2 linked regions of the Egicoccus sp. AB-alg2 genome follow. The protein of the gene in region 2 interacts with the protein of the main gene of each other region in a pairwise test. Links are inferred from orthologs where the notes say so. Each region holds a gene or a part of one and is shown on either strand. Other genes may lie near its edges.

Region 1 (14,408 bases), on a different replicon or contig from region 2:
GGCGGACAGCAGGCGACGGCTGGGCATGGCGGACCCCGTGGTGAGCGGGTGCGCTCACGTCGAGCGCACGGACGTCCGCTCCGACGCGCGACACCCGACCGGGGTTGCACCGGGTTCGCGCCGCGTTGCCGGTCCGTGTCGTGAAGTCCGTGCGGTCAGGCGCGGACGTCGCGACGCCCGGCGAAGGCCCGTCCCAGCGTGACCTCGTCGGCGTAGTCGAGGTCGCCGCCGACCGGCAGTCCGCTGGCGAGCCGGGTGATGCGGACCCCGAGCGGCTCGAAGAGTCGCGAGAGGTAGGAGGCGGTGGCCTCGCCCTCCACGTTCGGATTGGTCGCGATGATCAGCTCGTCGACGGGTTCGTCGTCCAGACGCCGGACCAGCTCACGCACGTGCAGGTCGTCGGGGCCGATGCCGTCGATCGGCGAGATGGCGCCGCCCAGCACGTGGTAGCGGCCGCGGTACTCGCGGGTGCGCTCGATCGCGATGACGTCGCGGGCCTCCTCGACGACGCACAGCACGCTGGCGTCGCGCCGCGGGTCGCGACAGATGCGGCACTCCTCGGCCTCGCTGACGTTCCAGCACCGGGCGCAGAAGCGCACCGTGTCCTTCACGCGTGTGATCGCGTCGGCCAGCCGTTTGGCGTCGACGGCGTCGGCCTGCAGCAGGTGGAACGCGATCCGTTGGGCGCTCTTCGGGCCGACCCCGGGCAGGCGCCCGAGCTCGTCGATGAGGTCCTGGACGGCACCCTCGTACATGCAGGTGTCCTCCGGGACGACGACGGCGTGCGAGTACCGCCGAGCGTATCCGTGCGGCGCCCCCGGTCCGCCCACGCACCGCGCCGGAACGGGTTCCCGTCGTATGCACGGGAAACCGTGGCCGCCAGGACCCCGCGGGCCACCGCGCCGGAACGGTTTCCGTCGTATGCGCGGGAAACCGGCGTCGCGTGCCCCCCGCCGAACACCGCGCGGGGACGGTTTCCGTCGTATCCGCGGGAAACCGGCGCCGAGGTCAGGCGGTGCCGGGGGCGGGGCGCTCCTCGAGGAGCTCGGCACCGAGCTCGCGGGCCAGCAACTCGTCGGTCTGCGCGGCCTCGACCGTGGCGGGCAGGGCCGCCTCGGCCTCGCGGACGTCCTCGACCTCGGCCGGCGTGGGGCCGTCGTCGAGCACCGGCGTGCGGGCGTCGTCGGGCGTCACCGACGGGGGCACCGGACGACGGCGGTCGTCGTCCCCCTCGACGACGACCTCGATGCGCAGGCGCAGGCCGCAGGCACGCTCGATCGCTTCCTTGAGCGTGTCGGCGAACTCCGCCTTGCTGGCGTTCTGGGCGTGGAAGGACGCGTAGCGCTGCCCGTAGCGCAGGGTGACGATGCCGCGCGAGACGGCCGTGACGGTGGCGGGCAGGAACACCGCGTGGCTGCGGCGGCTGCGGTTCTTCACCAGCTCGAGCACGCCGTCCCAGTGCCGCTGCAGCAGGTCGAGCTCGTCGACCTGCTCGGACCCGGCCGCCGGCGTGGCCGTGTCACCGTCGCGGGGCGCGGCGTCGTCGACCGGTGGCGTGGCGCTGCCGGTGTCGTCGGTCGGCGGCGTGGCCGCGGGGGCCGGCGTCGGGCGCTGCCCGGCAGAAGACGTCGAGGTGGCAGCCGCCTCGTCTGCAGCGGCGGGCGCGCCGGTGGCCTGGCTGCGGGCACGGGCACGGGCCTGCAGCGGGGTCTCGCGACCGGTCGCGCCGGGAGCCGACGCTGCGGCGGCTGGCCGCGACGCCTCCCCATCGGCTGCCTTCGGCGATTCCGGCGTGGACGCCGGTGGTGCTCCCGCGCCCGCACGCGGCGCCGCTGCCCCCCTGGACGGCGCGGCGGCCTCCGACGGTGCGACGCTCTCGGACGGCGCGGCGGAACGGGTGCCCGCCGCCCCGGCAGCCGCGCCCCCGGCAGCCGACGCCCGGGCGGGCGCCACCACGCCGCCGGACTCCAGCCGGGCCACCCGGTCGGCGAGCCCGGCCACGTCCCCGTCCGCGCCGGGGACGGCCAGCTTGGCCAGGGTCAGTTCCAGTGGCAGTCGCGGCGAGCCCTGGCGCTGCTCGACGACGGTCTGCGCCAGCAGGTCGACGGCCCGTAGCAGCGACTCGCGCGGCAGCGCGGCGGTCTGCGCCTGCAGCTGACGGCGACGCTCGTCGGTGGCGTCGACCAGGTCGGGCCGGTCGGGCGCCACCTGCAGCACCAGCACGTCGCGCAGGTGCTGGACGAGGTCGAGCGTGAAACGCCGCAGGTCGTGCCCCTCGTCGAGCAGGCCCTGCACCATCGCCAACAGGCCGGCGAGGTCCCGGCCCGCGACCAGCTCGACGGTCTCGAAGACGCGGTCGGCCGGGGTGTGACCGAGAACCTGCGCGACGGCTTCCGCGGACACCTCGGTGCCCGCGAACGCCAGCACCTGCTCCAGCACCGACTGCGTGTCGCGCAGCGAGCCGTCACCGGCGCGGACGATCGCCTCCACGGCGCCGTCGTCGATGGTGTAGCCCTCGGCCTCGCACAGCCGCCGCACGTTGCCGGCGACCTCCGGGGCCGACACGCGGCGCAGGTCCAGCCGCTGCACCCGCGAGAGGATGGTCGGCAGGACCTTCTGCGGGTCGGTGGTCGCCATCGCGAACAGCACATGGGCCGGCGGTTCCTCGATGAGCTTGAGCAGCGCGTTGAACGCCGCTGTGGAGGCCATGTGGACCTCGTCGAGGATGTAGACCTTGCGCCGCGCCCGGGCCGGGGCGTACAGGGCGCGGTCACGCAGCTCGCGGGCGTCGTCGACGCCGCCGTGCGAGGCCATGTCCAGCTCGATCACGTCGACCGAGCTGCCGTCCGCGATGGCCGTGCAGTGCTCGCAGGTGCCGCACGGGGTGGGCGTCGGGCCCTCCTCGCAGTTGATGGCCTTGGCCAGCAGCCGTGCGGTGGAGGTCTTGCCGGTCCCGCGGGGGCCGGTGAAGAGGTAGGCGTGGTGGAGCCGGTCCTCCTCGATGGCGTGCACCAGCGTCTGGATGACGTGCTGCTGGCCGACCACGTCCGCGAAGGACTGCGGGCGGTACTTGCGGTACAGCGACACGTAGGCCACGCGCATCACCCCGAGGGAGACGGACGAAGAACGAGGCGCTTCGCACCCCGGTCCCCCACCGTAGCGGCGGTCGGGGACAGACCCGGTCGGGGACGCGGAGCCCGCCCGAACGACGTCACGCGGGGCGGCGAACCGACGGGGTGGGGTGACGGACGCCCGGCTCGGCACCCGTCCGAGAACGGCTTAGGGCTGCTGCCTCTCGGCCCTGACCCGGTTCACCGGGGGACGTCACCGACGGACGCCCGTCACCGCACACCGCCGGGGTCGCTCGACCCCGCGTGAGTGGCGGACGGTACCAACCGGAGCCGTCCCCCGCACCCTCGGCGACCTCGGGCGCAGGTGCCACGTGCCGGCACGAGCGCCCGAGCACGGGACCGCAGACCTTGGCAGGTCAGTGCGGTTGGGTCGTCCGGGCGGACCTGTCGTCAGCCCGCCGATCACCGCGGCCCCCTCCAGACTGGTGATGCCCAATCGACCGGAGGACTGCCATGGGTGGCACTGGAGACAAGATCAAGGGCAAGGCCAACGAGATCACCGGCAAGGTCACGGGTGACCGTTCGCAGCAGATGAAGGGCAAGGCCCAGCAGACGAAGGGCAAGGCCACCGAAGGTGTGCAGGACGCCGGCGAGCGGCTCCGTGACGCCGACGAGCGCGCCGGCCGGCTCCCCGGCGAGGAGTGAGCCGGGCGTACGCGCCGTACGCATGACGAGAGGCCGGGCGAACGCCCGGCCTCTCGTCATGTCGGAAGGGTCAGCGCGACGGGCGCGTGCCCGACGTGTCGACGCGGCTCGAGCCCGGCTGGTCGATGGTGTGCTCCATCGGCCGGGTCGCGTCCGCCTCGGTGTCCCCCTGCGGGCGACGGTCGCGGTTGCTGCGGGCCTCCTCGCGCAGGCGGGGCGCCTCCTCCTCGACCTTGTTCAGGGCCTTCTCCCACTGGCGGCGCATGGGCGGGATACCGCCGCCACCGATGGCGATGATGGCCGAACCGGCGATGATGGCGAGCAGCGCGTAGAACAGCCCGTTGACGATCGCGGGAGCGATGTTGATCTGGTTGAGAGCGGCGAAGACGCCGATCACGAGGATCGTCGCGGCGGCGATGTTGGCGACGAGCCGGCCGTAGGACAGCCCCCCGATGCTGGCGGCGATGAGCTCACGCACGGCCGACGCGATCGCCGACGCGACGACGATGATCAGCAGCGCCACGAACAGGTTGGGCAGGAAGGCGATGACGCCGTAGATCAGGTCGCTGACGGGGTTCGGACCGAACACGCCGAAGGCGAGCTGCAGCACGAACAGCATCAGCGCGAAGAAGACCAGGCGACCCATGATGTCGCTGGCGTCGTAGTCGCTTCTGGCGAGGGCACGCCCGACGCCACCGCGTTCGACGGCGCGGTCGAAGCCGACACGCTCCAGGATGGCGTTGACGGCCTTCGCGATCGCCTTGGCGATCAGGTAACCGATGATGAGGATGACCAGGAAGGCCAACAGCAGTGGCAGGAAGTTGACGACGCTGGTCAACATCTCCTGAAAACTCTCCCCGGCATTGAATTGTGCGAGCACGGTCGTACCTCCGGTCGGGACGGTGTCTCGGAATCCAAGGATGCGACCCTGCGCGCAGCGTCAACACGGACAATCAGGGCACCTCGACCGCGTCCAGCCCCGACCCATGGCCCTTCGGGAAGCGCCCCACCGACCACCGGTCGCGCCCGTACGGTCGGTGACGTCGGTCCCCCCGGCCCTCCGACGCCTCCGAATCCGTGCACATGGTTCGTGACGCAAGAAGGACGGGACCCCCTGTGGGGTCCCGTCCGATGGTGCGGCGACGCGGCATCACTCGCCGTCGTCGTCCTCGTCCTCCTCGGTCTCCTCGTCGTCCTCCGATTCCGAGGAGCTCTTGAAGCGACCGTCCTCGCCGCGAGGCCGGTCGGAGTCGGCGTCCTCCTGCTCCTCGTCGGCGTCCTTGCTCTTGCTCTTGCTCTTGCCCTTGCCGCCGCGCTGCTCACGCATCTTCGCGGCGTCGTTCTGCTCCTGCTCCTGCTCCTCGCCGCCCTCGGCGCCCTCGTCCTCTTCCTGGACCTGGCCCTCCTCGATGCGGCCGCGCCAGGCACCGGTCTCCTCGGACTCGAACTCGAGGTAGTGCTTGAACAGTCGCAGGTCCTTGCGCACGCGGTGGCGGACCGTCAGGAACAGGTTCCCGAACTTCTCCACGATCCCGCTCGGGTGGTACTCCATCTCGACCTGGACCCGCGTGAGGTTCTCGTCGAGTTCGTGGAAGGTGACCACGCCACGCTGATTCACGTCGCCGGAGGTCTCCCAGACGATGCGCTGGTCCGGGATCTGTTCCTTGATCTCGGCCTTCCAGTTGCGGCGGGAGAAGAGGATCTTGGCCTGCCAGTTGGTGGCCTCGTCCTCCTCCTGCTCGACCTGCTCCGTGGCCCGCGTGAAGGTGGGGAAGTCCTCGAACTGGGTCCACTGGTTGTAGACCTGCTCGCGCGGCACGGCGATGTCGATCTGTTCCTGGATGATCAGGCGCTGCTTCTTCAACACCTCGTCGCCGTCTCCGCCCCCTTCGCCGTCACCACCGCCGGCGAGGGACTTGGCAGCCTTGAAGACCTTGCCGATGCCGGTGGACGCGCCGCTGGCCGCCTCCTGGGCCTGGCTGATCTGCCCACCGACGTCGGTGACGGTGTCGGTGGCCTCCTTGCCCTTTTCGATCAACTCGCCGGCCGGGGACGCCTCGAGCGCCTCCTCGCCCTTCTCCTTCAACTTCTCGGTCAGGCCGCCACCGGCCTCACCGTTGCCGTCATGGTGACGTAGACGACCCACCAGCCGGGTGCCGGCGACGGCGGCGGCGCCGCCAAGCGTCGCGACCCGCGACCAGTCCGTCTGCTTCGGACCGATCGGCAGGCCGAGCACCGTCGACCGTTTGGTGATGCCGAGTTGTTCCTTCACGCCCATGGCGTCGTGCTCCTTCGAGAGAGGGGAAATGTCCGAGCACTCCGGGCTGTGCCGGACGAGCACCCCCAACCGTGCCGTACGGAGCGGCGACGCGAGCACAGGCACAAGGTCAGCGGACCGGACGGACGTGACCGTGACCATGGTCAACGATCGGGCGACCACACCGGATGACTGCACGCCGCCCACGGGTCCGGAACGGTGAGGTCGCCGGAACGGTCGAAAGACCGTCTTTCCCGCCTGCCACGGACCGACCAAGCTCACCGGCGACTCCCAGGAGGTCGACATGCCAAGCGCACGTGACTACGCCGACGAACTCGCCGGCATTCTGATCGACCGCTCGCTGGGCTCGCAGCGCCACCCGAGCCACCAGATGCTGGAGCGGGCCGAGGGCGCCATCGTGGATCGCGCCATGGCCGAGGAATACCTCGACCGGCTGCTCGACCTCGTGGCGTCACAGCGCTACCCGAGCCACCACATCCTCGAGCGCATCGCCCGGGTGATCCGGGTGCTGGCCACCGCCGAGGCGCTGGCCGAACAGCAGGAGAACGCCGCCTGACCGCCGGTTCGTACCGGAAGAAGACGACGGCTCCTCCTTCGGAGCCAGGAAGGCACAACAGATGAGTTCCGCCCAGGTCGCTCGCCGCCCCGCATCCGGCACCCTCGCCGAGGTGATCGACATCATCCTCGACAAGGGGTTGGTGATCGACGCGTACGTCCGTGTGTCGCTGGTCGGCATCGAACTGCTGACGATCGACGTCCGCGTCGTGGTCGCCAGCGTCGACACCTACCTGCACTTCGCGGAGGCGACCAACCGCCTCGACCTGCGCGGGCAGGCCGAGGAGCACGACGCCGACCTGCAGGACCTCGTCGGTGGCATGGGCCGTCAGGTGGCTTCATCCAAGACGTCCGGCGCGATCGAGGGCGGCGTCAACAAGATCCGCGACATGTTCTCGCACGACGAGGAGTCCGAGGAACAGCCGGCCGAGGACGAGAGCTGACGATGCCCCTCCTGGTCCACGGGGTCGTGCCCCGAACGCCGCGTCTGGACGACGCGGCGTTCGGTGATGTCGACGCGCCGACGCTGGTGGCGGGCGGCGACCTCGCCGCGATCGTCACCGAGGTGGCCGAGGACGACCTCGTGCCCAGCCGCAGGATGCTGCTGCGCCACACCCAGGTGGTCGAGGCGGCCGCGAAGCAGACCACGGTGGTGCCGATGCGCTTCGGCGTCGCCGTGCCGTCCGCCGACCGCCTGGTCGAGGACTTCCTCGCGCCGGCCGCCGAACGACTCACCGCCACCATCCAGCGGCTCCAGGGCCACCAGGAGTACCGACTGCGCGGCCGCTACGACGAGCCGGCCGCGCTGCGGGCGGTGCTGGCCGCGGACCCCCGCGCGGCACGCCTGCACGGGCGTCGCGGCATGGACGCCAAGCTCGAGCTCGGCGAACGGGTGGTGCAGGGCCTCGAACGACGGCGCGCGACCGACACGGCGCGGGCCCTCGAGGCGCTGCGACCCGTCGTGTCGGACGTCGTGGAGACCGCCGTCACCGATCCCCTCGATGTCTTCGCGCTGTCGCTGCTGGTGGCATCCGACGCCGAGGACGGGTTCGACCGAGCGGTGGAATCGGTGGCCGAATCCCTTGCCCCCGAGGTGAAACTCGAGCTCGTCGGCCCGATGCCGGCCTACAGTTTCGTCGAGGAGGAGGGCTGACGTGCTGGGACTCGTGACCAGGCTCGTGGCGCTGCCCGTCACGGCGCCGTGGTGGCTGCTCCAGCGCATCGTCGAGGCCGCCGAGGAGGACCTGTACGACGAGGGCCGGATCACGGCCGAACTGCGGGCTCTGGCAGCGGACCTGGAGGCCGGACGCATCACCGAGCAGGAGCACGCGGCCGCCGAGGAGATTCTGTTGGATCGTCTTCTGGAGGCGCGGGCCTACCGAACTGCGACCCAGGAGAGCCCATGAGCTACGACGACTTGAACCACGACGAGCTGCGCGAGGAACTCGACGCGCGCGGTTTGTCGACCGAGGGCGACACCGAGGAACTCCGCGAGCGTCTCACCGAGGACGACGCCGCAGCCGAAGACGACGCCGCGGCCGAAGACGACGCCGCGGCCGAAGACGTCGAGGACGAGGAACTCGAAGACGAGGACCTCGAAGACGAAGACGTCGAGGACGAAGACCTCGAAGACGAGGACCTCGAAGACGAGGACGACGACGCGTCCGCCGACGAACGCCCGGCTGCCGAGGACGACGACGCGTCCGCCGACGAACGCCCGGCCGCCGAGGACGACGGCAAGTCCCGCCGCCCGCCGGCCAAGCCACTGGCCGTGGCCCGTACGGCGCTGCGCCAACTGACCGAGCTCACCGGACGTCGGATCGACGGCATGGCCGGCATGGAGCCCGTCGACGGCGGCTGGCGCATCCTGGTCGACGTCGTCGAGGTGGCCCGTATCCCCCCGTCGACCGACGTCATCGGCACCTACGAGGTGGACGCGGACGCGGACGGTGACCTGCTGCGCTACGAGCGCGTCGCCCGCTACATCCGCGGTCAGGCGAAGGGTGACGAGCAGTGAGCCAGAACCCGTACCTGTCCCGGGCGCCGGTCTCGGCACCCCGTGGCGACAACCTCGCCGACGTCCTCGAGCGGGTGCTGGACAAGGGCCTGGTGATCGCCGGCGACATCCAGCTCAACCTGCTCGACATCGAGGTGCTCACCATCAAGGTGCGGCTCCTGCTCGCCTCGGCGGACACCGCCCAGCAGATGGGCATCGACTGGTGGCGGCAGGATCCGTTCCTGTCGTCGGAGGCCCGCGAGGAGGCACGCGAGCTCGAGGAGCGCGCCCAGGCGCTCGAGCGCACCAACGCCGAGCTCATGGAGCGGCTCGAGCGCCTCGAGGCCCAGCTTCCCGCCGGCGACGACGGTGAGGCGGCGGCCAGCCAGGAGCAGGAGGACGAGTGAGCGCCGAGCAGGAGCTGCTGCGGCGACTGCGGGCGGTGCTGGCCAGCAGCGACGTCGACGCGGACGCGCTGGTCGGCGAGGCGTGGCAGGAGGCACGTGACGAGGTGCGCGCGGTTCTCAAGCGCGCCTTCACGCACGACCTGCTGACCCGCGTCGTGGAGACGCTCGAAGGCGCGGGCTCGAGCACGTCGCGGCGCACGACGACGACGGCCGGGTCGCAGCCCGCGGCCGAGCGCGAGGCCGCCTCGGAGCGGCAGCTCGCGGCACAGCGAGAGCCCGCCTCGGAGCCGGCGGCACCGTCCGCACCGGCGGCGACGACCGAGGCAGCCTCACCGTCCGCGCCAGCGGTGCCGCAGCCGACCGGCCAGCACGTGACCTACGTCTTCGGCGTCGTCCGTGCCGTCGACGACGTCCCCGCACCGTCCGCCGCGCCTCAGCTCCCCGGCGGCGGGCCGGTTCGTGCGCTGGACGCCGGCGATCTGCGGGCGCTGGTCTGTGACCTGGACGTCGCGATCATGACGGCGCTGACGGAGCCGGGCCCCGACGGGCTGGACGTCCTCGCGGCCGCAGCCCTGGCCCACGACGAGGTGCTGGCGGCGATCGCTGCGCGCCAGACCGTCCTGCCCCTGCGCCTCGGCACCGTCGTCGACGACGACGACGCCGCGGTCGCGGTCCTCGGACGCCACCACGACGCGCTCGCGGCCGAGCTCGACCGCCTCGACGGCCGCACGGAGTGGGCCGTCACCGTCCGCACGACCGACACGACACCGGCAGCCCAGACCGCCGGTGACGACGAGTCACCCACCGCCGACGGCCGCAGCTACCTGCAGGGCCGCCAGCGCGACCTCGAGGCACGCCAGCGCCGCCGCGACGCGCGCCGCTCGGCCGCCGAGGAGGTGCACGGCGACCTCGTCGCCCATGCCGTCGACGCCGAGCGGATCGACCGGCGCGGCGACGAGACGACCGGCCCACCCCTGCTCTACGGCGTCTACCTCGTCGACCAGGGGTCCGTCGGCGACTTCCTCGCCAGTGTGGAGCAGGTCCGGGCCGCCCGGCCGGAGCTGCTCGTCGAGGTGAGCGGGCCGTTGCCGCCCTACCACTTCGCCCGCTTCGAGGAGCCCTTCGGCACATGAGCGAGCTCCAGCCCGCACCACGTCCGGAGACGGTCGGCACGGCGGAGAGCGACGAGACCACGCTGGTCGACGTCCTCGACCGCGTGATCGATCGCGGGGTCGTCATCTCCGGCGACGTGATACTCGGCGTCGCCGGCGTGGACCTGATCTACCTCGGGGTCCGGCTGGTGCTGCACGGCATCGACCCGCCGGAGCTGCCCTGACGTGCTGCTGATCTACGGCTTCGTCGCGCCGCCGCTGCCGGTGGACGACCTGACCGGCGTCGACGGCGCGCCCGTCGAGGTGGTCGGCTCCGCACCGGTTGCCGCCGTCGTCTCACGGCACGTCGAGGTGCCACCGACCACCGAGGAGCACGCGCTGGCACACGCGCGTGTCGTCGCGGCGCTCGGGGAGCGTGCCCCCAGCCTGCCCGGCCGCTACGGCATCGTCCTCCCGGACGAACCAGCGGTGGCGGCGGTGCTGGCCAACGCCACCGAGTCGCTGCAGACGGCCCTGGCCCGCGTCGGTACCGCCGTCGAGTTCGCGGTGCGCGGGCGTGAGCGGGTCGCCGTGCCGCCGTCGCCACCACGCGACGGCTCCGGTCGCGCCTACCTCGAGGCGCGGCTCGCCGGCGAACGCGCCCGCGAGGTAGCGATCGCCGAACGGCATGCGGCCATCGCCGCGGCGAGCGAGCCGCTGCGGGCCTTCGCGACGGAGGAACTCTGGGTGGAGGGGCCGCTCGGACCCGAGCACTGCCTGCTGATCCGGCGCGACGACGTGGCCGCCTTCCGGTCGGCCGCCGCCTCCCTCGACGACGACCCGGTGGTGCGGGTCACCGGGCCCTGGCCGCCCTATACGTTCGCATCCGTCACGCTGCCACACGTGGAGTCGGCATGAGCCTGCACGGCGAGGACCCGTTGGCGGGCCTCGATCTCGGCCGCCAACTGGACCGGCTGCTCGACGAGGGGCGGGCCGCCGACGCGAAGCCGGAGAACCTGCAGCGGGGGTTGGCGGCGCTCGTGCTCACGCTGGTCGAGCTGCTGCGCGACCTGATGGAACGACAGGCGGTCCGGCGCATGGAGCGCGGCACGCTGACCGACGACGAGGTGGAACGCCTCGGCGAGGCGTTCCTCGCCCTGCGCGAGCGCATCGACGAACTGTGCGAGGTCTTCGACCTGGACAAGGAAGACCTCACGCTCGACCTCGGCCCGTTGGGCCGCCTGCGCTAGACGGCCCAGCGGGCGAGAGGTCTGAGGGCGTCAGGCGACGCCGGCCTCGGCCTTCTCGAACTCCTCGGACGGCTCCTCGTCGTCGGCTTCCTCGTCGTCGACGTCCTCGGCCACGGGCGCCGACTCGTCCTCTTCGGCTTCCTCGTCGTCCTCGAGGTACTCCTCGTCATCGAGGTCCTCTTCGTCGACGAAATCTTCCTCGTCGTCGGCGTACTCCTCTTCGCCGAGGTCGTCGTCGGCGAGGTCCTCCTCGTCGAGGTCCTCCTCCGCCTGCTCGACCTCGCCGTCACCGACCACGGGCAGCGGCTCGCCTTCGTTCCAGGCCTGCAGCCAGTCGACGAGGATGCCGGCCTTCGTGCCGCCGACGGTGGACTCGAGCGTCTCGATGATCTCGCGCCGGCGCTCGTACCCACGGTCGCCGTCAGCCAGGTAGGCGACGGCGAGCCCGACGCGGAACCCCCACTTGAGGGTGGTGCGTCGCTTGAGGATCATGACTGACGCTCCTCCTGCTCTTCCTTGCGCCGCTTCTCCATGCGCTCGGAGGGCTTGCCCTCCCGTCGCTGCGTCCGCTTGCCGCTGGGCCGGCTGGAGCGCTCGCCGGACCGCTTCGCCGCCGGGCGCTTGCGCTGCTGACCCTCACCACGCGAACGCGACGACTTCTTCTTGCCTTCCTCGGCCTCGCCGGACGACTCCGACTTGGCGGAGGACTCTTCCTCGCCCTGTTCCTTCTCGGACTCCTCGGACGACTGCTGCTGGGCTGACGTCGACTTCTCGCCCTGCCCCTTGCCGGACGCCTGCCGCTTGCCGGGCGACCGCTGCCTGCTGGAGTCACCCCTGCCACCAGCGGACGTCTTCTGGCGCGACTTCTGCGACGTCTGCTCGGAGGTGGCCTTCGTCTCTTCCTGGGACTCCTCACCTTCGGGGCTCTGGCCGTCGCTGCTGCGATTGGTGGCAGCCTTCGCGGTGCCGGCGACGGCGGCCGCGGCAGCGCCGATGGTGCCCACACGGGTCCAGTCGGTGGTCTTCCGCCCAATGGGCAGGCCGAGGATCTTCTTGCGGCGGCGCAGCTTCAGGGTGTCCATGGCGCCGTCGACGGCGTTCTTGACGGTGCCGAGCGGTTGCTTGCCTCGCACGGTGGTCGCTCCTCTCGCGGGCCTCCGGTGGCCCGTCTGTCGTCAGCGTCGCGGCCGGCCCCGGTCGGCTGTTACGGCCGTTGGTTCGGACGGCCACCTCCCCGGCGCGTTGCTCGCACGAGGGCACCGGCCACGCGAACGAGTCCGGTCGGCCGGGTCGGTACGGAACCCCCATCGCGCGACCGGTGGCCGGGGTTGCGCGGTCGGGTTTCGCGGCCGGCGGCGCCGTCGCACGGAAACCGAGCTTCGTCAACGATGTCGGACCTCGATGCCCCGCGGACGCCACTGGGTCGCCAAGAACCATGCCATTCGCTTGCGCCGGCCGAACGGGAGGGCTGTCCCACCACTCGCGTCGACGCGTCGGGCGCTGGAGGTCACCGAGCCAAGGGCGGCAGCCGCAGGCTGTCGCTGAGCGGTGGGGACCCCGACGGCTCTCGCCGGTGCTGACATGGCCGCGTGCACGTCCTGGTGTCGAAGATGGTCTCCAGCGGCCAACCACCGCGGGTGCGTGCGGTTCTCCACAGTTCGCGGACGACTCATCGGGACCGTGTCACAGGCATCGCCGATACTGGGTCGATGCTTCGCACCGCTTCCGCCCCGTTGCTGTCGGCCGCTCCGGCCGGCCGCTATCGGGCTGCGGGTGGGGCCGCGCGTCGGGGGGCGCGGCCGCACACGGTCGGTCGCGTGCTGGCGGCCGATCACGGTCCCGGCTACTCCGCCGGATCTGAGGACGTACCTGCCGCCACCAGTCCTGTCATGGTCGCGCAGCGGCCGGATCACGCGACGGAGCTGGACGCGTTCCCGTTGCTGGCCGAGGTGCCGGCGCTGGCCGGGATGCTCGACGAGCTGCGCCTGGTCGATCGGCTGCTCGCCTCGGTGTTGGACACGATCATCCAGCTCCAGGACAGCTCCGCAGTCGAAACCGTGACCGGGGTGCCGTTGGAGCAGTGGCTGCTGTCCGAGGCCCGCCGTACGACGGCGGATCGGCGGATGCTGCTCACGGCCGCCGACGTGCTGCGGCGGCTACCCGGCCTGAAGGCCGCATTCGACCAGGCCCGGATCTCGTGGGCACAGCTGCGCATCATCGCGCTGGAAGTGCAGCGGCTGCCGCGCCGGCTCGACGCGCAACTGGACGCCGCGGTCGACGAGCTGGTCGACCGGTTGGAGGGCACGGACCCGGATGCCGTATCCGGCCTGGTCCGGTGGCTGGCCGTCGACCTCACCGCCACCGACCCCGAACCCGCTGCCCCGGACGACGAGCCGGCGGAGATGCTGGTGCTCCAGCCGCGGCTGGACGGCACCGGCGGCCGGTTCTTCGGACAGGCAGGCGCGGCCAACTTCGCGCTGCTCGAGGCCGCCACCGACCCCGGACGGGCCGGTCCGGCCACCAAGCCCGGCATCGGCCACGCCCCGGATCCCGACCAGGTCCGGCAGGCGAATGCCGATCGGGGCCGGCGCCGGTTCGAGAAGCTGATCGACCTGCTCGAGGCCGGAGCGACCGGCGACGGCGGCGGGCGGGTGCCGGTCAAGGTGTTGCTGCGTGTCTCGTACGACACCCTGCTCGACACCGACCGGCTGCCGGCCGAGGTGTTGACCCGCCTGTCCGGCGGGCGGCTGCAGCTCACGTCCGTGGCGGCGCGGCGGCTGCTGGATGAACGCGGGACCGAGCTGCGGGCCATCGTCGTCGACGACACCGGCCAGGTCCTCGGCGTCGGACGGTCACGCCGGTTGCCGCCCGGTTGGCTGTCCGACGCCGTGCTGGCGGTGCACGACACCTGCAGCGAACCCGGCTGTCAGGTCGCTGCGCTGGCCTGCGATCTCGACCACGCCCGCCCCTGGCATCCGGTCCGACCTGGCGAGCTGCCGGGGCGGACCGACATCGGTCAGTTGGCGCCGGTGTGCCGGCCCACCAACCACACCAA
Region 2 (15,578 bases):
GACCCGGTCGAGCACCTCCGCGACGAACGCCGGCCGCGACAGCGCCATCGTGCCGATGACGACACGCTCGGCGCCATAGCCGAGCGATGCCTCGACGTCCGCGAGGGTGCGCACACCACCGGAGGCCTGCACGCGACAGCCGGTGGCCTCGACGATGCCCTCGATGAGGTGCCGGTTGCGGGGCTCCCCGGTGAAGGCGGCGTCGAGATCCACGACGTGCAGCCAGCCCGTGCCGGCATCGGCGAAACGGCGCGCCGCGGCGACCGGGTCGGCGTCGTAGACGGTCTCCTCGTCGGCCCGCCCCTGGGTGAGGCGAACGGCACGGCCGTCCTTGATGTCCACGGCCGGATACAGGGTCAGCACGGTGTTCTCACGCTCCTGGTCGGTGAGGGAACGGTCGCACGCGGCGGAGGCCGCGTCGTACCGTCGCCGGGTCCGGTGCGGCCGGTGGTCAGGCCGCCAGTGTGGCGACCCAGTTCGCCAGCAGGCGCCGGCCGATCTCGCCGGACTTCTCCGGATGGAACTGGGTCCCGACGACGCTGCTCTGGCGCACGAGACTCGGGAAGTCGACGCCACCGTACGCGGTGCGTCCCACGACCGGCGTCTCGTCGGTCGGGACGGCGTAGTAGGAGTGGACGTAGTAGACCCGCTCCCCCGCCACGCCGCGCAACAACGGGTCGTCGTCGTGGCCGTCGGCAGCGTGCAGCACGTCCCAGCCCATGTGGGGCACGACCGCGCCGGTCGGGAACCGCTCGACCCGTCCGGCCAGCAGCCCGAGGCCGGGCTCGTCGCCCTCGTCCGAGGACTCGTAGAGCAGTTGCATGCCGACGCAGATGCCGAAGACCGGCTTCTGCGCGGCGATCCAGTCCTCCAGCAGGCCGTGCAGGCCGCTCCGGCGCAGCGAGGCCAGGCAGGCGCCGAAGTGGCCGACGCCGGGCACCACCAGCCCGTCGGCCTCGGCCGCTGCGTCCGGGTCCGAGGTGATGAACGGGTCGGCCCCGGCCGCCTCGAAACCGTGCTTGGCCGACCGCACGTTGCCGGCGTCGTAGTCCAGCACCGCGATCTTGTGGCGCCGTGCGTGCTCGCTGCGCTCCGCGCCACCGGCGACCCTGGAGCGCAGTGCGCCGTCGGTCACTGGAGGACGCCCTTCGTGGATGGCACGGTGCCGGCGCTGGTCACCGCCACCGCCCGGCGCAGCGCGACGGCGACCGCCTTGAACACCGACTCGTAGACGTGGTGGGTGTTCTCGCCCGACACGTTGTGCACGTGCAGGGTGATGCGGGCGTTGGCCACCACCGCCTCGAAGAAGTGCTTGAGCAGGTGGGCCTCCATCGTGCCGATGAACGGCACCGGCGGGGTCACGTCCCACACCAGGAACGGGCGGCCCGACAGGTCCAGCGCGACCCGGGTGAGCGCCTCGTCGATCGGCACCTGCGAGTCACCGAACCGTTCGACGCCCGCCCGGTCGCCCCAGGCCTCGGCGAGCGCCTGACCGAGCGCGATGCCGACGTCCTCGACGGTGTGGTGCTCGTCGATCTGCAGGTCACCCTGGGCCCGGACGGTGAGGTCGAGCCGGCCGTGACGCCCGAGCTGGTCGAGCATGTGGTCGAAGAACGGCACGCCCGTGTCCACCTCGACGGTGCCGGTGCCGTCGAGATCGACCTCGACCTCGATCTTGGTCTCCTTGGTGTCGCGGGTGACGCGACCGACACGGCTGCTCACGGGAGGGCTCCTTCGGGAAACGGGTGACGGCGGCAGGTGGACGTCGGGGCGGATCGAGGAACTTCGTCAGGCCAGGCTGGCGTGCAGGGCGGCGAGGAAGGCGTCGTTCTCCACCGGCGTGCCGATGGTGGCGCGCAGGCAACCGGCCAGACGCGGCTTCGTCGAGAAGTCGCGCACCAGGACGCCGTGGTCGAGCAGCCGCGAGAACAGGTCCGGCACCGCGGTGCGGAACAGGACGAAGTTCGCGGCCGACGGCCACACCTCGACCCCGTCCAGCGCCTGCAGCGCGGCGGCGACGCGGTCACGTTCGTCGGCGACCCGTCGGCGGTGCTCGAGGAACACCTCCTCGTGCTCGAGTGCCACCAGCCCGGCCGCCTGCTTGACGGCGTCGAGGTGGTAGGGCAGCCGGACCTTCTGCACGTCCTGCACGACCCAGGGCTGTGCGACGAGGTAGCCGAGGCGCAGCCCCGCCAGCCGGAAGGCCTTCGAGAAGGTGCGCACCACGACCAGGCGCGGCAGCCCGGCCAGCGACGGCAGCGCCGAGGCGTCCGCCGGGCCGAACTCCACGTAGGCCTCGTCGACGACGACCAGCGCACGCGTGGTGTCGTGCAGTCGGCGCAGGACGTCGCGCGCGACCGGCGTACCGACGGGGTTGTTCGGGCTGGGGACCAGCACGAGGTCGGGGTGCGCGGCCGTGATGGCGTCGGCCACCTCGGCGGTGAGCTGGAAGTCGTCGTCGAGGTCGACCTCGACCGCTGGCGTCAGCGCGGTGCGACACAGCTCGGGGTACATGGAGTAGCCGGGCCGGACGTGCACGGCGCGGCGCCCCGGCCCGCCGTAGGCCTGCAGCAGCTGCAACAGCACCTCGTTGGAGCCGTTCGCGGCCCAGACCTGCTCCGCGGATACACCGTGGCGCGTGCCGAGCGCCGTGCGCAACGCGCGGTGGGGCCGGTCCGGATAGCGGTTGAGCTCCAGCGACTGGATCCGCTGCGCGAGGGCCGGCAGGAACGCCGCCGGCGGCGGCTCGGCCGTCTCGTTGGTGTTCAGACGCACCGGCACGTCGAGCTGCGGGGCGCCGTAGGGCTCGACGTCCGCGAGTTCGGGGCGCACCGGCAGCCGGTCGGCGGCCGTGCGCTGCGGCGATCCGGTCGTCATCCGGCGTCGCCGTCCGCGAGCGGCGCCTCGAAGCGGACGTCGACGGCCCGCGCGTGGGCCGGCAGGTCCTCGCTGTGCGCAAGCGCGTCGACCGCGTCGGCGAAGTCGCGCAACTGCTGCTCGGTGTACTCCACGTAGTTGACCGGCACCAGGAACGACGAGGTGGACAGCCCGCCCGTGAACCGGGCCGTGCCCGACGTCGGCAGCGTGTGGTTGGGGCCGGCGCCGTAGTCGCCGACCGACACCGGCGTCCAGGGACCGACGAAGGTGGTGCCGGCGTAGCGCACGCGCTCGGCGACCTTACCGGCGTCGGCGGTGTGGACCTCGAGGTGCTCGGCGGCGAACGCCTCCGCCACCTCCACGGCGTGGTCGAGGTCGTCCACCACGGCCACGGTCCCCTGGTTGCGCAGGGCGGTCTCGATGCGCTGGGCGTGCCGGGCGCGCGGGACCTCGCGCTCCAGCGCGGCCTCCACCGGGTCGACCAGCCCGGGTTCGGTCGTGATCAGCAGGGCGACGACCAACTCGTCGTGCTCGGCCTGTCCGACGAGGTCGGCGGCGACGAGGCGCGGGTCGGCCGTGTCGTCGGCGATGATCGCCACCTCGGTCGGCCCGGCGTAGCCGTCGATGCCGACGAGGCCCTGCGCGGCCAACTGCTGCTTGGCGAGGGACACGTAGAGGTTGCCCGGACCGACCACCATGTCGCAGTGCGGCACCGACTCGGTGCCGTGGGCCATGGCGGCGATCGCCTGAGCGCCCCCGACCCGCACGACCCGGTCGACGCCGAGCAGCGCGGCCGTGGCGAGGACGGTGCGGTTGGGCCAGCCGTCGCGCTCACCGGTGGTGATGTCGTCGAAGCCGGTGCCCGTCGGTGGGGTGCACAGCACGATCTCGTCCACGCCGGCGACCTGCGCCGGCACGACCGTCATGATCACGGTCGACGGGTAGGCGGCCTTGCCGCCGGGCACGTAGACGCCGGCCCGGGACACCGGGCGGTGCCAGACACCCATGCGCACGCCGTCGAGGCGGTCCTCCCAATCCTGCGGCCGGCAGCGCTCGTGGTACCAGCGGACCTGGGCGATGGAGCGCTCGAGCGCCGCACGCAGGCGCGGGTCGAGCCGCTCGAGGGATTCCTGCAGGACCTCGCGGGGGACGACCAGCTCGTCGACCTGCTGCCGGTCGAATCGGGCCGTCAGTTCGCGCAGCGCGGTGTCGCCGTGGTCCCGGACCGCATGCAGGGTCGCGTCGACGCCCTCGCGGGCGGCGGCGAGGTCGGTGCGGGGGCGGGGCAGCCGGTCACGGGGATCGGACCGGTCGCCACGCAGGTCGAGGACCGTGAGCCTGGACATGCGGCTGCACCTTGCGGCGGGGACCACCGGAGCGTACCCACGCGCGCTGCACGCCCGGTCGCCCCCGCGGACCGAGGTCCCGGGGATCCGCCATCGGCGGCGTCAGTTGCCGATGATGCCGCCGCCGACGAGCGCGTAGACGAGCAGACCGAGGACCAGGGCGCCGACGATGATCCACATCGTGCCCTTGGAGGCGGTCCCCGACCGCTGCGCCTCGGGGTGCATACCCGGACGGCGGCTGGCGTCCTCACGGTGCTCGGGACGGTCGACGGGCGCGTTGCTGCGGCCGTCCTCGGGTTCGTTCTGGTGCGGGATGGCCATCTCGGACTCCGACGGTTCGCGTACGGGCGACCAGCCTTGCGCGTCCCGCCTCCCCGTGGTCGTGCCCTCCGTCCGTCGTCGGGACGGGGTCGTGGCCGGATCCGAACCAACGGCCGTGACCGCCGGTGGGTGCCGGCGGCCACCGGGTGGTGCGCGTTCGCGGCAGCCGGCGGCGGGCCCGGCGACGCGACGCCGGTCAGGCCACGGACACGATCGTGGTCCCGGAGGACACCAGGTCGTACAGCTCGATCACGTCGGCGTTGTACATCCGCACGCAGCCGTTGGAGGAGGCGCTGCCGACCGAGGCTTCGTTGGGCGTGCCGTGGAACCGGATCAGCGTGTCCCGACCCTGCTTGGTGTTCCAGTTCAGGGCCCGCGGGCCGAGGGGGTTGTCCGGGCCCGGGCCGATGCTGGCCGGCATGTCACGGCCCCAACGGTCCGGCGCCGGGTTCACCCAGGTGGGCTCGAAGCGCTTCGCGCCGATCACGAACGTGCCCGTCGGCGTCGGGCTGTTGTTCGTGCCGACGGCGACCGGCCAGCTGCGCTGCCGCTCGGCACCTCGGTACAGGTGCAGCTCGCGGGCGGACTGGTCGAGCAGCAGCACCGTCCCGAACGAGTCCGCGGTCACGCTCGGGCGGGTCGTGACGAGTTCGAGGGAGACCTCGTCCGTGTCCCCGCGCAGCGCCGCGGCCAGCCGTTCGCGGGCCTGGCTGCGGTCGACGGCGATGCCGGTGCGCTCGGGGACCACCGTGAACTCACCGTTCGCGAACGTGATCTCCGCGTCGCGGCCCGCGACCTCCTTGCCGGCCGCGAGCGAGTCGACGACGGCGGTGAGCGAGCCGTCGGGGAACGCGAGCTCGACGCCGTCGACGGTCACGTCGCCGGAGCCGGCGGCCCGCTCGAGTGCCGCGGCCAGCACGGCCTCGGCGTCGTTGGTGGCACCCACGTCCCGCGGCGTCAGCCGCTGCGTGACGTCCTCGAGGCCGACCGTGACGGTGTGGTCGTAGGCGTCGCGGACAGCGGCCTCGACCGCGTCCGCGACCTCGCGGACGAGCTCGGTGCGGACCCTCGGCGCCACCTCGGTGACCGGGAGCTCGACCGTGTCGGCGTCCGCGGTCAGCAACTCGCGCACGGCGTCGGCGGCTGCGTCGTGGTCGACCGCGCGACCGATCACCTCGTCGGCGACGACGACGTGGTCGCCGGCCCAGGTCGCGTCGGCGTCCACGGGTGCACGATCCACGTCGGTCGCGATGCCGGCCACGAAGGCGTCGATGCCCTCGTCGGGCACCTCGACGCCGACCTCGGCCGAGACGTCGGCGGTGCCGTTGGCCCAGCGCATGCGGGCCAGGTCACCGAAGCCGGCGGACTCCGTGTGGTCGAGGGCGGCGGCCACGGCGGCGGCGACGTCGGCCGTGCCACCCAGCTCCCGGGCGGTCGTCGTCCAGCGGTCCTGACCGTGGGTGACGACCAGGTCCCGGTCGAGGCGCTGCGCGAGGTGCGCCTGGACCGCCTCGACGGCTTCGTCCTCGGTGCTGCCGCCGACGTCCACGGTCGCGACCGTCGTCCCTGGTAGCAACCGGCCCTCGGTGCGCAACTGGTCGCCCCAGGCGACGGTCGCGGCACTCATCGCCGCGGCCACCGCGAGCAGCACCACCAGCAGGCCGCTGAGCACCAGCGCGCGTGCGCCCGGTCGTGACCTCGCGTGGTCCGTGTCCGTGGTCATCCCCATGCCCCCGTCGATCTGATCTCTTTCAACGCATACCAAACAGCATGCGCTGGCTCCGAGGATAACCCGGTCGTGCGACCATGCATCGGACGCGCGTTGCGGCCACCGGACGCAGTCCGATGCAACCTCGCGGCGGTCTCATGCGTCCGCCGTCAGGTCAGCGCGGGCTCGCGGTCCTTGGCCCGCCGCCACCTCGGCTCCTCGTCGTCGCCGCCGAAGGTCCGGTCGCCCGCGTCGTCGTCGACGCTCTGCGGGCCGAACGCCGCCTTGATCTCGCCGAAGAGTCCCGAGTGGCGCTCGACGCGCAGGTCGTCGCCCAGCCGGTAGGTACGCGACGCGCCGTCGAGCGCCTCCACCTGCAGGTGCACCGGCACCGGGCCCTGGTGGTGCACGAGGATGTCCTTGAGCCGGCGCACGGCATCCGCGGTGCACTGCTGGGCGGCGAAGCGCACCACGATCGGTGAGCCCAGCGCCTCCGACAGATCCGGCGCCGACACCCGGTTGGCCTGCAACTTGATCGCCTCGTCGCGAACCTCGAGGCGACCGGTGACCACCAGCACCGCGTCCTCGACCAGGACCTCGTGGGCCGCCCGGTAGGTGTTGGGCCAGAACACCACCTCGACGTTGCCCGTGAGGTCCTCGAGCGTGGCCACCAGGTAGGTGTCACCCTTCTTGGTGAACTTCTTGGTGAGGCCGGTCAGCACACCTCCGACCGTGACGTTGTCGTTGTCCTTGCGCTCGCGCAGACCGGCGCAACTGGTGTCGATGTGGCGCTCGAGCACCCGCTCGGTCCCGAACAACGGATGGTCGGAGACGTACAGGCCGAGCATCTCGCGCTCGAACTTCAGCAGCTGGGACTTGTCGAACTCGTCGGTGGGGATCTCCGGCGCGTCGTCGAGGTCGACCGTGTCGCCGCCGTTGTCGTCGCCGAACAGCGACATGAAGCCGGCGGCCTCGTCCTTCTTCGCCTTCTGGGCGGTGTCGACCATCAGCTCGTAGACGGCGAGCAGCCCCTTGCGGCTGTGGCCGAGCGACGAGAACGCCCCCGCCAGGACGAGGTTCTCCAGGGTGCGCTTGTTGAGCACGCTCGCGTCGACCTTGGCGCAGAAGTCGGCGAAGTCGACGAAGCGGCCCTTCTCCGTACGGGCCCGCACGATCTGCTCGACGATGCCCTCACCGACCCCGCGCACGGCCGACAGCCCGAACAGGATCTGGTCGTCGCGAGGGGTGAAGTCGCTGCCCGACTCGTTGATGTCCGGCGGGAGCACGGGGATGCCCATGCGCCGGCACTCGTTGAGGTAGAGCGGCTTGTTGTCCTTGTGGTTCTTCACGCTGGTCAGCAGCGCCGCCATGTACTCGACCGGGTAGTGCGCCTTGAGCCAGGCGGTCTGGTAGCTGACGACGCCGTAGGCGACCGTGTGCGACTTGTTGAACCCGTACTCGGCGAACTTCTCGATGAGGCCCCACAGGGACGTCATCAGTTGCTTGTCGTAGCCGTTGTCGACGCCACCGCTGATGAACTGGTCCTTGAAGGACTCCATCAGGTCGCGCTTCTTCTTGCCGACCGCCTTGCGCAGCCCGTCGGCGTCCGACATCGTGAAGCCCGCCAGATCGGTGGCGATCTTCATGACCTGCTCTTGGTAGACGATCACGCCGTAGCTCTCGCCCAGCACGGGCTCGAGGTCCGGGTGGGCGTACGAGACGCCCTCCAGCCCGTTCTTGCGGTTGGCGTAGGCGACGTGCATGTCCATGGACAGTGGGCCCGGGCGGTACAGCGCCAGCAGGGCCGAGATGTCCTCGAAGCGGGTCGGCTTGAGCTTTCGGACCAGGGCCTGCATGCCGGTGGAGTCCAACTGGAACACCCCGAGGGTGAACCCGGTGGACAGCATCTCGTAGGCCTTGGGGTCGTCCATGTCCCCGAGCAGTTCCGGGTCGTCGAGATCGACCTCGACCCCCCGGTTGGCCTTGATGTGCCGTTCGGCGTCCGAGATGACGGTGAGGTTGCGCAGGCCGAGGAAGTCCATCTTCAGCAGACCGATGGCCTCGGCCGCGCCCATCTCGTACTGGGTGACGATCTCGCCGTTGTCGGTCTTCAGCAGCGGCACGACCTCGTCCAGCGGCGAGGCGCCGATGATGACCGCGGCCGCGTGGATGCCGTGCTGGCGCTTCAGTCCCTCGAGTTTCTCCGCCGTCTCCAGCACCTTGCGGTAGGTGGGGTCGTTGCGCGACTCGCGCAACTCGGAGGACTTCTCGTAGGCCTCGACGAGCGGCGCCTCCTTGCCCTGCACCGGCGGCGGCATCATCTTGCACAGCGTGTCGCCGACGCTGAACGGCTCGTCGAGCACGCGGGCGGCGTCGCGGATGGCCGACTTGGCCTTGATGGTGCCGAAGGTGACGACCTGCGCGACGTGGTCGTCGCCGTAGCGCGAGGCGGCGTAGCGGATCATCTCGCCGCGGCGGCGGTCGTCGAAGTCGATGTCGATGTCCGGCATCTGGATGCGTGCCGGGTTGAGGAAGCGCTCGAAGATCAGCCCGTACTTGATCGGGTCGACGCGCGTGATGTCGGTGCAGAAGGCCACCACCGACCCGCCGGCCGAGCCGCGCCCGGGCCCGACCCGGATCCCGGCGCTGCGGGCGTACTCGCACAGGTCGGCGACGATCAGGAAGTAGGCCGGGAAGCCCATGTTCTCGATGACGCCGAGCTCGTACTCGATGCGCTGGGCGACCGCGTCCGGGACCGGGTCGCCGTAGCGCTCCTTCGCGCCCTCCCAGACCTTGTGGCGCAGGAACTCGGCCTCGGTCATGCCGGGTGGGCACGGGAACGCCGGCAGCAGGTCGAGGTCGAACTCGATCTTCGCGTCGCACATCTCCGCGATGTCGAGCGTGGCGTCGAGCGCGTCGCGGTACTGGTGGAACTCCTCGCGCATCTCACGGGCGGTCTTCACGTAGAACTGGTCGCCCGAGAACTTGAACCGGTCCGTGTCGGAGAGTTTCGAGCCGGTCTGGATGCACAGCAGGACGTCGTGTGCCTCGGCGTCCTCGGCGTTGGTGTAGTGCGAGTCGTTGGTGATGACGGTGCGCAGGCCGAGCTGCTTGGCCAGCTCCTCCAGGACCGGCCAGGTCGTCTTCTGCTCCGGGATGTCGTGGTCCTGGAGCTCGACGAAGAACCGCTCGGCGGTGTAGATGTCCTTGAAGTCGCTCAGGGCCTGGCGCGCCTTCTCCTCGTCGCCGGCGAGCAGGGCCTGGTTCACCTCGGAGCCGAGGCACCCCGACAGGACGACGATGCCTTCGCTGTGGGCCGCCAGCAGTTCCTTGTCGACGCGCGGCTTGTACCAGTAGCCGTCGAGGTAGGCCTTGGTGGACAGCTTGACGAGGTTCTTGTAGCCGGTGTCGTCGGCCGCCAAGGTCGTCAGATGGAAGTAGCGCTGCCGGCCGTCGGAGCCGCCGAGGCGCTGCTCGTTGCGCGACCCGATCGCCTGGTAGAGCTCGGAGCCGAGGATCGGCTTGACGCCCTTGGCCGTGCCCTGCCGGTAGAAGTCGGCGAGGCCGAACAGCACGCCGTGGTCGGTGATGGCGACGCCCGGCTGCCCGTCCTGGGCGACCTTGTCGAACAGCTGGCCGACACGCGAGGCGCCGTCGAGCATCGAGTACTCGGTGTGGACGTGCAGGTGGACGAAGCTGTCGCGGTCGCCACTGCCCACTGCCGTCCACTCCCCTGCCCCACCACGGGGCACCGCATGCTCGTCGCTCGACCACATCCGGCCGGACCCCACCCGACCATGGCGGTGGGCAGCGTCGGCGCAGGCGGGAGTCCTCGGGGAAGGACCGCCGGGTCGACGCGCCGACGGTGCCAGAACCACACGCCTGTGGTTCGTCACGCTACCAGCCGCGGCCGCAGGCGCCCGGCAGCGCCTGCCACCCCCGCGCCAGGCGCGCAGCCGCCGCTCGGCCCCGCGCACCGCGGCCGAGGGTCTTGGTGCTCGCGCCTAGGGAAGGGTCAGGATCTGCGGGCCGTCGTCGGTGATGGCGATGGTGTGCTCCGCGTGCGAAGCACGGCTGCCATCGACCGTGCGGATCGTCCACCCGTCGTCGTCGATCCGGTAGTCGTCACGACCGCCGGCCATGAACATCGGCTCGATCGCGATGACGAGCCCGGGGCGTAGGCGCAGGCCGCGGCCGGGCTGGCCCTCGTTTGGCACCGACGGCTCCTCGTGCATGGCGCGGCCGACGCCGTGCCCGCCCCAGCCCTGTGGGATGCCGTAGCCGTGGCCACGACCGATCGCGCCGATCGCGGCGCCGATGTCGCCGAGCCGCGCCCCCGGCGCCGCGGCCGCGATGCCGGCGGCCAGGGCGTCCTCGGCCGCCTGGCGCAGGTGCTCGTCCTCGGGCCGCACGGTGCCGACCGAGAACGTCACGGCGGCATCGCCGACCCAGCCGTCGAGGATGGCGCCGAAGTCGATGCTGAGCAGGTCGCCGTCCTTGAGCGGATCGTCGTTGGGGATGCCGTGGACGATGACGTCGTTCTTCGACGCGCAGATGACCCCGGGGAACGGCGTGGGTGCGAAGTGCGGGTGGTAGTCGAGGAACGCCGAGGTGGCTCCGTGCTCGCGCAGGACGTCGCGCGCGACCTCGTCGAGGTCGCGCAGCGTCACACCCACGTCCGCGGCGGCGCGCATCGCCCGGTGCGCGAGCGCGACGACGCGTCCGGCCTCGCGCAGCCCGGCGATGTCCTTGCGCGACTTGCGGATGATCACGATGGTCCTTCCTCGGCGTCGGCGGTGTCGGTGGCGTCGGTGACGGCCGTGGCGCCAGCGGCTCCGTGGTCGATCGCCTCCCACCAGCCGGTCGGGATCCGCAGTCCCAGCCGGTCGCGAAGCGCCGCCAGGTCGTCGGGCAGCGGTTCGTCGACGGCCACCTCGACGCCCGTGATCGGGTGCACGAAGGCCAGCCGGCCGGCGTGGAGGGCGATGCGGGACACACCGAGCCGCTCGGCCAGTGTCGCGGACCCACGATACGTGGTGTCGGCCAGGATGGGATGGCCGAGGGCCGCGAGGTGCACACGGATCTGGTGCGTACGGCCGGTCTCGAGCGCGCAGGCCAGCGCGGCGACGTGCTGGCCGGAGCCGCCGGCCGCGACGTCGTCGAGGACGACGTAGCGCGTGACCGCCGGCTTGCCGTCCGCGCGTACCGCGAACCGGGTGCGGTCGCCGGGCGCGCGGGCCAGCGGTGCCTCGACTCGACCCCGGCGGTTGGGAGGCACGCCCTGCACGACGGCGAGGTAGCGCCGCGCCACCTGCCGTCGCTTCAGGGCCGACACCAGCCCGGCGTGGGCGGCGTCGGTCTTGGCGACCACCAGCAGACCCGAGGTGTCACGGTCGAGCCGATGGACGATCCCGGGCCGTTCGTCACCGCCGACCGCCGCCAGGGGCACGCCGGCGCCGCGCAGGGCGTCGACCAGCGTCCCGTGCGGCCGTCCGTGCCCCGGGTGCACGACCATGCCGGCCGGCTTGGCGACGACCAGCAGGTGCGCGTCCTGGTAACGGACCGGCGGCAGCGGCGGAGGTGCGGGTGGCGCCGCGGCCGGCGCGGCCGCGCGCACCTCGACGGTCTGCCCCGCGCGCACCCGCTGCTGCTTGCCGGCCGGGCGACCGGCGAGCGTGACGTCGCCGGCCGCCAGGCGCGCCGCCGCCCGCGACCGTGACACGTCGAGCAGGCCGGCGACCACCACGTCCAGGCGCTGGCCGTCCTGCTCGTCGGGCACGACGAACCGGCTCACGGCGTCTCCGGCGCCCCGGCGCGCTGCGGGCGACCGTCTGCGACCCCGGATGACCCGGGCGAGTCGCGCTCGACGGCCGCGTCGGCGTCGTCGACGCCTGGCGCGGTGTCGACGGCCTCGTCGCCACGTGCGCTGCGCTCTTCACGCCACAGGGCGAGCGTGAGCAGCACGAAGCCGACCGTGATGGCGGAGTCGGCGACGTTGAAGCGCGGGAAGGTGCCCCAGGCGACGAAGTCGACGACGTCGCCCTGGAAGAACCCGCTGACCTCCCCGACGACGTTGGGTCGCACCAGGCGGTCGATGGCGTTGCCCAGCGCTCCCGCCAGTAGCAGTCCGTAGGCCGCCGCCTGCAGCAGGGAGGTGGTCCGCGGCAGTGCCCGCGCGACGATCCAGGTCACCAGGACCGTCACGATCAGGAACAGCCACGCCGGCGCCGGGATGCCGAACGCCGCGCCCGGGTTGTAGACCAGTTGCCAGCCGATCCGTTCACCGAGGAACGGGACGAACTCGCCGAGCTCCAGCAGCGCCTCGGCCAGTTCCTTGGTGGCCTGGTCGAGCACCACGACGGCGGCGGTGACGAGGACGCCGACCTGCACCGCGAGCCGGGACGCCGCCCGCGGGGCGCCCGCGGCGGGGTCCACGTCGTTCAACGACCAGTCTCGTCCCGGCGCTTGCAGTCCATGCACAGCGTCGCATACGGCAGGGCCTCGAGGCGCGCCTGTTCGATCGGGTTGCCGCAACGCTCGCAGGTGCCGTAGTTGCCGGCGTCCATGCGGCGCAGCGCCTCGTCGATCTGTGCGAGCAGCCGGCGGGCGTGGTTGGACAGCGACTGCGCGGTCTCGCGCTCGAAGCTGGCCGAGCCCGCGTCGGCCGGGTCGTCGTCGAAGCCGCCCTCGCGCCAGTTGTTGACGTCCGCCTCGGCGTCGAGGTCCTCGACCTGGCTGAGCAGCGTCGCACGCTCGTCCAGCAGCTCCTGCCGGAGGCTGGCGAGCTGCGTCTTCGTGAGCGTCTTGTTGCGTGCCATGGCGGCGGACGGTACCAGACCGGATGCGCACCACCGCCCGCTCGGGACGGCCGCGCGCCGTGCGCCAACGGCCCGTCCGACCTCACGCGGCGCCCCGTACCTCCCCATCCTCGACGGACCCCTCGGAGCCCTCTGGGGCACGCGCCGGTCCGGCCTGTGCGAGCAGCTCGAAGGCGTCACGGACCCCCGCCTCGTAGGCGGAGGGGTCCTCGTACAGGAACGCTCGGCGCAGGGCGATCTCCAGCAGGTTCTGCATCGTCTCCGGCTCCCCGTTCGCGTCGTGTCGGCACCGCCGACCCCTGCGGCGCGGGCGGCGATCGGCGGGAACGCTACGCCCGGGCCGTTACCGCGAGGTTTCCCCGCCGTGAAACGTCGATGCGTATGCTGGGCGTGCAACATCCACGCTGTGACGCGGACGCGGCGGCGGGGCCACACGCGCGAGAAGCGAGCCGGGACGGTGGAAGCCGGTGGCGCGTGCCCGACGTCATCACCGCCGAGCGGCCGGCACGAAGCCCGGGACCTCCTGGGTGCGTAGGGCCGGACGGATCCCGCACGACACGCGGGCCGGCCGGGACGTCGAATCCCGGCGGGAGCCAACGAAGTGGGCAGGGACCGCCGCCGGCGGCCCGGCCAACGAGGGTGGTACCGCGGCGCCACGGCGTCGTCCCTCGGGCAGCAGCACCGCCGCGACGCGGACCCGACCGCCCGAGGACGCCATGACCACCTGGCCCACCGTCGCCCCGCAGCCCGACCTGCCCCGGCTCGAGGAGGAGGTCCTCGAGCGCTGGCGCGAGCTTGACGTGTTCGCCCGCAGCCTGCGCCAGCGGGCCGACCAACCCGTCTGGACCTTCTACGAGGGCCCGCCGACCGCCAACGGCCGACCCGGCACCCACCACGTCGAGGCCCGCACCTTCAAGGACATCTTCCCGCGCTACCGGACCATGAAGGGCCACTTCGTCCGGCGCAAGGGCGGCTGGGACTGCCACGGCCTGCCCGTCGAGCTGGAGGTGGAGAAGGAGCTCGGGCTCAACTCCAAGGCCGACATCGAGGCCTACGGCATCGAGAAGTTCAACGCCCGCTGCCGCGAGTCGGTGCTGCGCTACGTCGACGTCTGGGAGCGGCTGACCGAGCGCATCGGGTTCTGGATCGACACCGACGACCCGTACCGCACGATGGACGCCACCTACGTCGACTCGTTGTGGTGGGGGTTGAAGGAACTGTGGGACCGCGACCTCATCTTCGAGGACTACCGGGTCGCGCCCTACTGCGGCCGTTGCGGGACCGCGCTGTCGGACGCCGAGGTCGCGCAGGGCTACGAGACGGTCGAGGACCCCAGCGTCTACGTGCGCTTCCCGCTGCTCGACGGCCCACTCGCGCAGGAGGGCGCTGCGCTGGTCGTGTGGACGACCACCCCGTGGACGCTGGTGTCCAACACGGCCTGTGCCGTCGGTGCCGACGTGCGCTACCAACTGGTCCGGCAGGGCGGCGACCTGCTCGTGCTGGCGGCCGACCTCGCCGACGCGGTGCTCGGTGAGGGCGCCTACGAGGTGGTCCGCGACGTGGCGGTCGACGAACTCGTCGGCTCCCACTACGAGGCGCCCTTCACGGTCGTGACGCCGGGCGCGACCGAGACGGGGGACCCGGCTGGCGGGGGGCAACGAGGGAGCGCAGCGACCGAGACGGGGGACCCGGCTGGCGGGGGGCAACGAGGGAGCGCAGCGACCGAGACGGGGGACCCGGCTGGCGGGGGGCAACGAGGGAGCGCAGCGACCGAGACGGGGGACCCGCCACAGGACTGGCGCTACGTCGTGACGGCGGACTTCGTCACGACGACCGACGGATCGGGCATCGTGCACCTCGCGCCGGCGTTTGGTGCGGACGACATGGAGGTCGGGCGCGCCAACGGGCTGCCCGTGCTGAACCCGGTCGACCGCGAGGGCAAGTTCACCGTGGGACCGTGGGCCGGCACGTTCGTCAAGGACGCCGACCCGGCCATCATCGAGGACCTGCAGGCGTCCGGGCGGCTGCTGCGGGCCGACCGGTACACGCACACCTACCCGCACTGCTGGCGGTGCAAGCGGCCGCTCATCTACTACGCCAAGCCGTCCTGGTACATCCGGACGACCGCGGTCCGCGACCGGTTGCTGGAGAACAACGCCGGCATCGACTGGCACCCCGAGCACATCCGTGACGGGCGGTTCGGCAACTGGCTGGAGAACAACGTCGACTGGGCGCTGTCACGTGACCGGTACTGGGGGACGCCGCTGCCGTTCTGGCGCTGCGCCAGCGGGCACGTCACCGTCGTCGGCTCCCGCGCGGAGCTGTCCGAGCTCACCGGCCAGGACCACTCGGCGCTCGACCCGCACCGGCCCTACGTCGACGAGGTGAAGCTCGACTGCGCGACGTGCGGCGCCACGGCGACCCGCGTGCCGGACGTCGCCGATGCCTGGTTCGACTCGGGTGCGATGCCCTACGCCCAGTGGGGCTATCCGCATCAGGGCCACGAGG

What was found.
Region 1: the proteins of dnaE (region 2) and dnaX interact in binary tests that used the Escherichia coli proteins (3 or more experiments, as listed by UniProt). The link is inferred for Egicoccus sp. AB-alg2 from one-to-one orthologs.

What each region holds. Positions count from the first base shown.
Region 1 is NZ_JBGUAX010000019.1:512-14,919, forward strand. What follows is about bases 553-3,504. They hold dnaX (DNA polymerase III subunit gamma/tau), read right to left. Parts: upstream 3,097-3,504; coding sequence 1,009-3,096; downstream 553-1,008. Other genes in these bases: recR (recombination mediator RecR), read right to left, coding at 553-755. In the rest of the region: ACERM0_RS22260 (hypothetical protein), read right to left, coding at 1-27; more of recR, read right to left, coding at 156-552; ACERM0_RS22280 (CsbD family protein), read left to right, coding at 3,585-3,776; ACERM0_RS22285 (hypothetical protein), read right to left, coding at 3,847-4,656; ACERM0_RS22290 (SRPBCC family protein), read right to left, coding at 4,927-6,054; ACERM0_RS22295 (hypothetical protein), read left to right, coding at 6,338-6,610; gas vesicle protein GvpJ, read left to right, coding at 6,672-7,052; ACERM0_RS22305 (GvpL/GvpF family gas vesicle protein), read left to right, coding at 7,055-7,762; ACERM0_RS22310 (gas vesicle protein GvpG), read left to right, coding at 7,764-8,015; gas vesicle protein GvpO, read left to right, coding at 8,012-8,626; gas vesicle protein GvpJ, read left to right, coding at 8,623-9,012; ACERM0_RS22325 (GvpL/GvpF family gas vesicle protein), read left to right, coding at 9,009-10,145; ACERM0_RS22330 (gas vesicle protein), read left to right, coding at 10,142-10,348; ACERM0_RS22335 (GvpL/GvpF family gas vesicle protein), read left to right, coding at 10,350-11,021; ACERM0_RS22340 (gas vesicle protein K), read left to right, coding at 11,018-11,353; ACERM0_RS22345 (hypothetical protein), read right to left, coding at 11,384-11,845; and 2 more genes. UniProt on the Escherichia coli protein: Part of the beta sliding clamp loading complex, which hydrolyzes ATP to load the beta clamp onto primed DNA to form the DNA replication pre-initiation complex.
Region 2 is NZ_JBGUAX010000001.1:363,867-379,444, forward strand. The notes cover bases 6,223-10,344. They hold dnaE (DNA polymerase III subunit alpha), read right to left. Parts: upstream 9,972-10,344; coding sequence 6,423-9,971; downstream 6,223-6,422. Other genes in these bases: ACERM0_RS01765 (peptidoglycan binding domain-containing protein), read right to left, coding at 6,223-6,273; map (type I methionyl aminopeptidase), read right to left, coding at 10,257-10,344. In the rest of the region: hisA (1-(5-phosphoribosyl)-5-[(5-phosphoribosylamino)methylideneamino]imidazole-4-carboxamide isomerase), read right to left, coding at 1-363; imidazole glycerol phosphate synthase subunit HisH, read right to left, coding at 452-1,135; imidazoleglycerol-phosphate dehydratase HisB, read right to left, coding at 1,132-1,722; hisC (histidinol-phosphate transaminase), read right to left, coding at 1,789-2,877; hisD (histidinol dehydrogenase), read right to left, coding at 2,874-4,223; ACERM0_RS01760 (hypothetical protein), read right to left, coding at 4,326-4,544; more of ACERM0_RS01765, read right to left, coding at 4,741-6,222; more of map, read right to left, coding at 10,345-11,024; ACERM0_RS01780 (RluA family pseudouridine synthase), read right to left, coding at 11,021-12,046; ACERM0_RS01785 (signal peptidase II), read right to left, coding at 12,043-12,687; ACERM0_RS01790 (TraR/DksA family transcriptional regulator), read right to left, coding at 12,693-13,070; ACERM0_RS01795 (hypothetical protein), read right to left, coding at 13,153-13,326; ileS (isoleucine--tRNA ligase), read left to right, coding at 13,787-15,578. UniProt on the Escherichia coli protein: DNA polymerase III is a complex, multichain enzyme responsible for most of the replicative synthesis in bacteria. This DNA polymerase also exhibits 3' to 5' exonuclease activity. The alpha chain is the DNA polymerase catalytic subunit.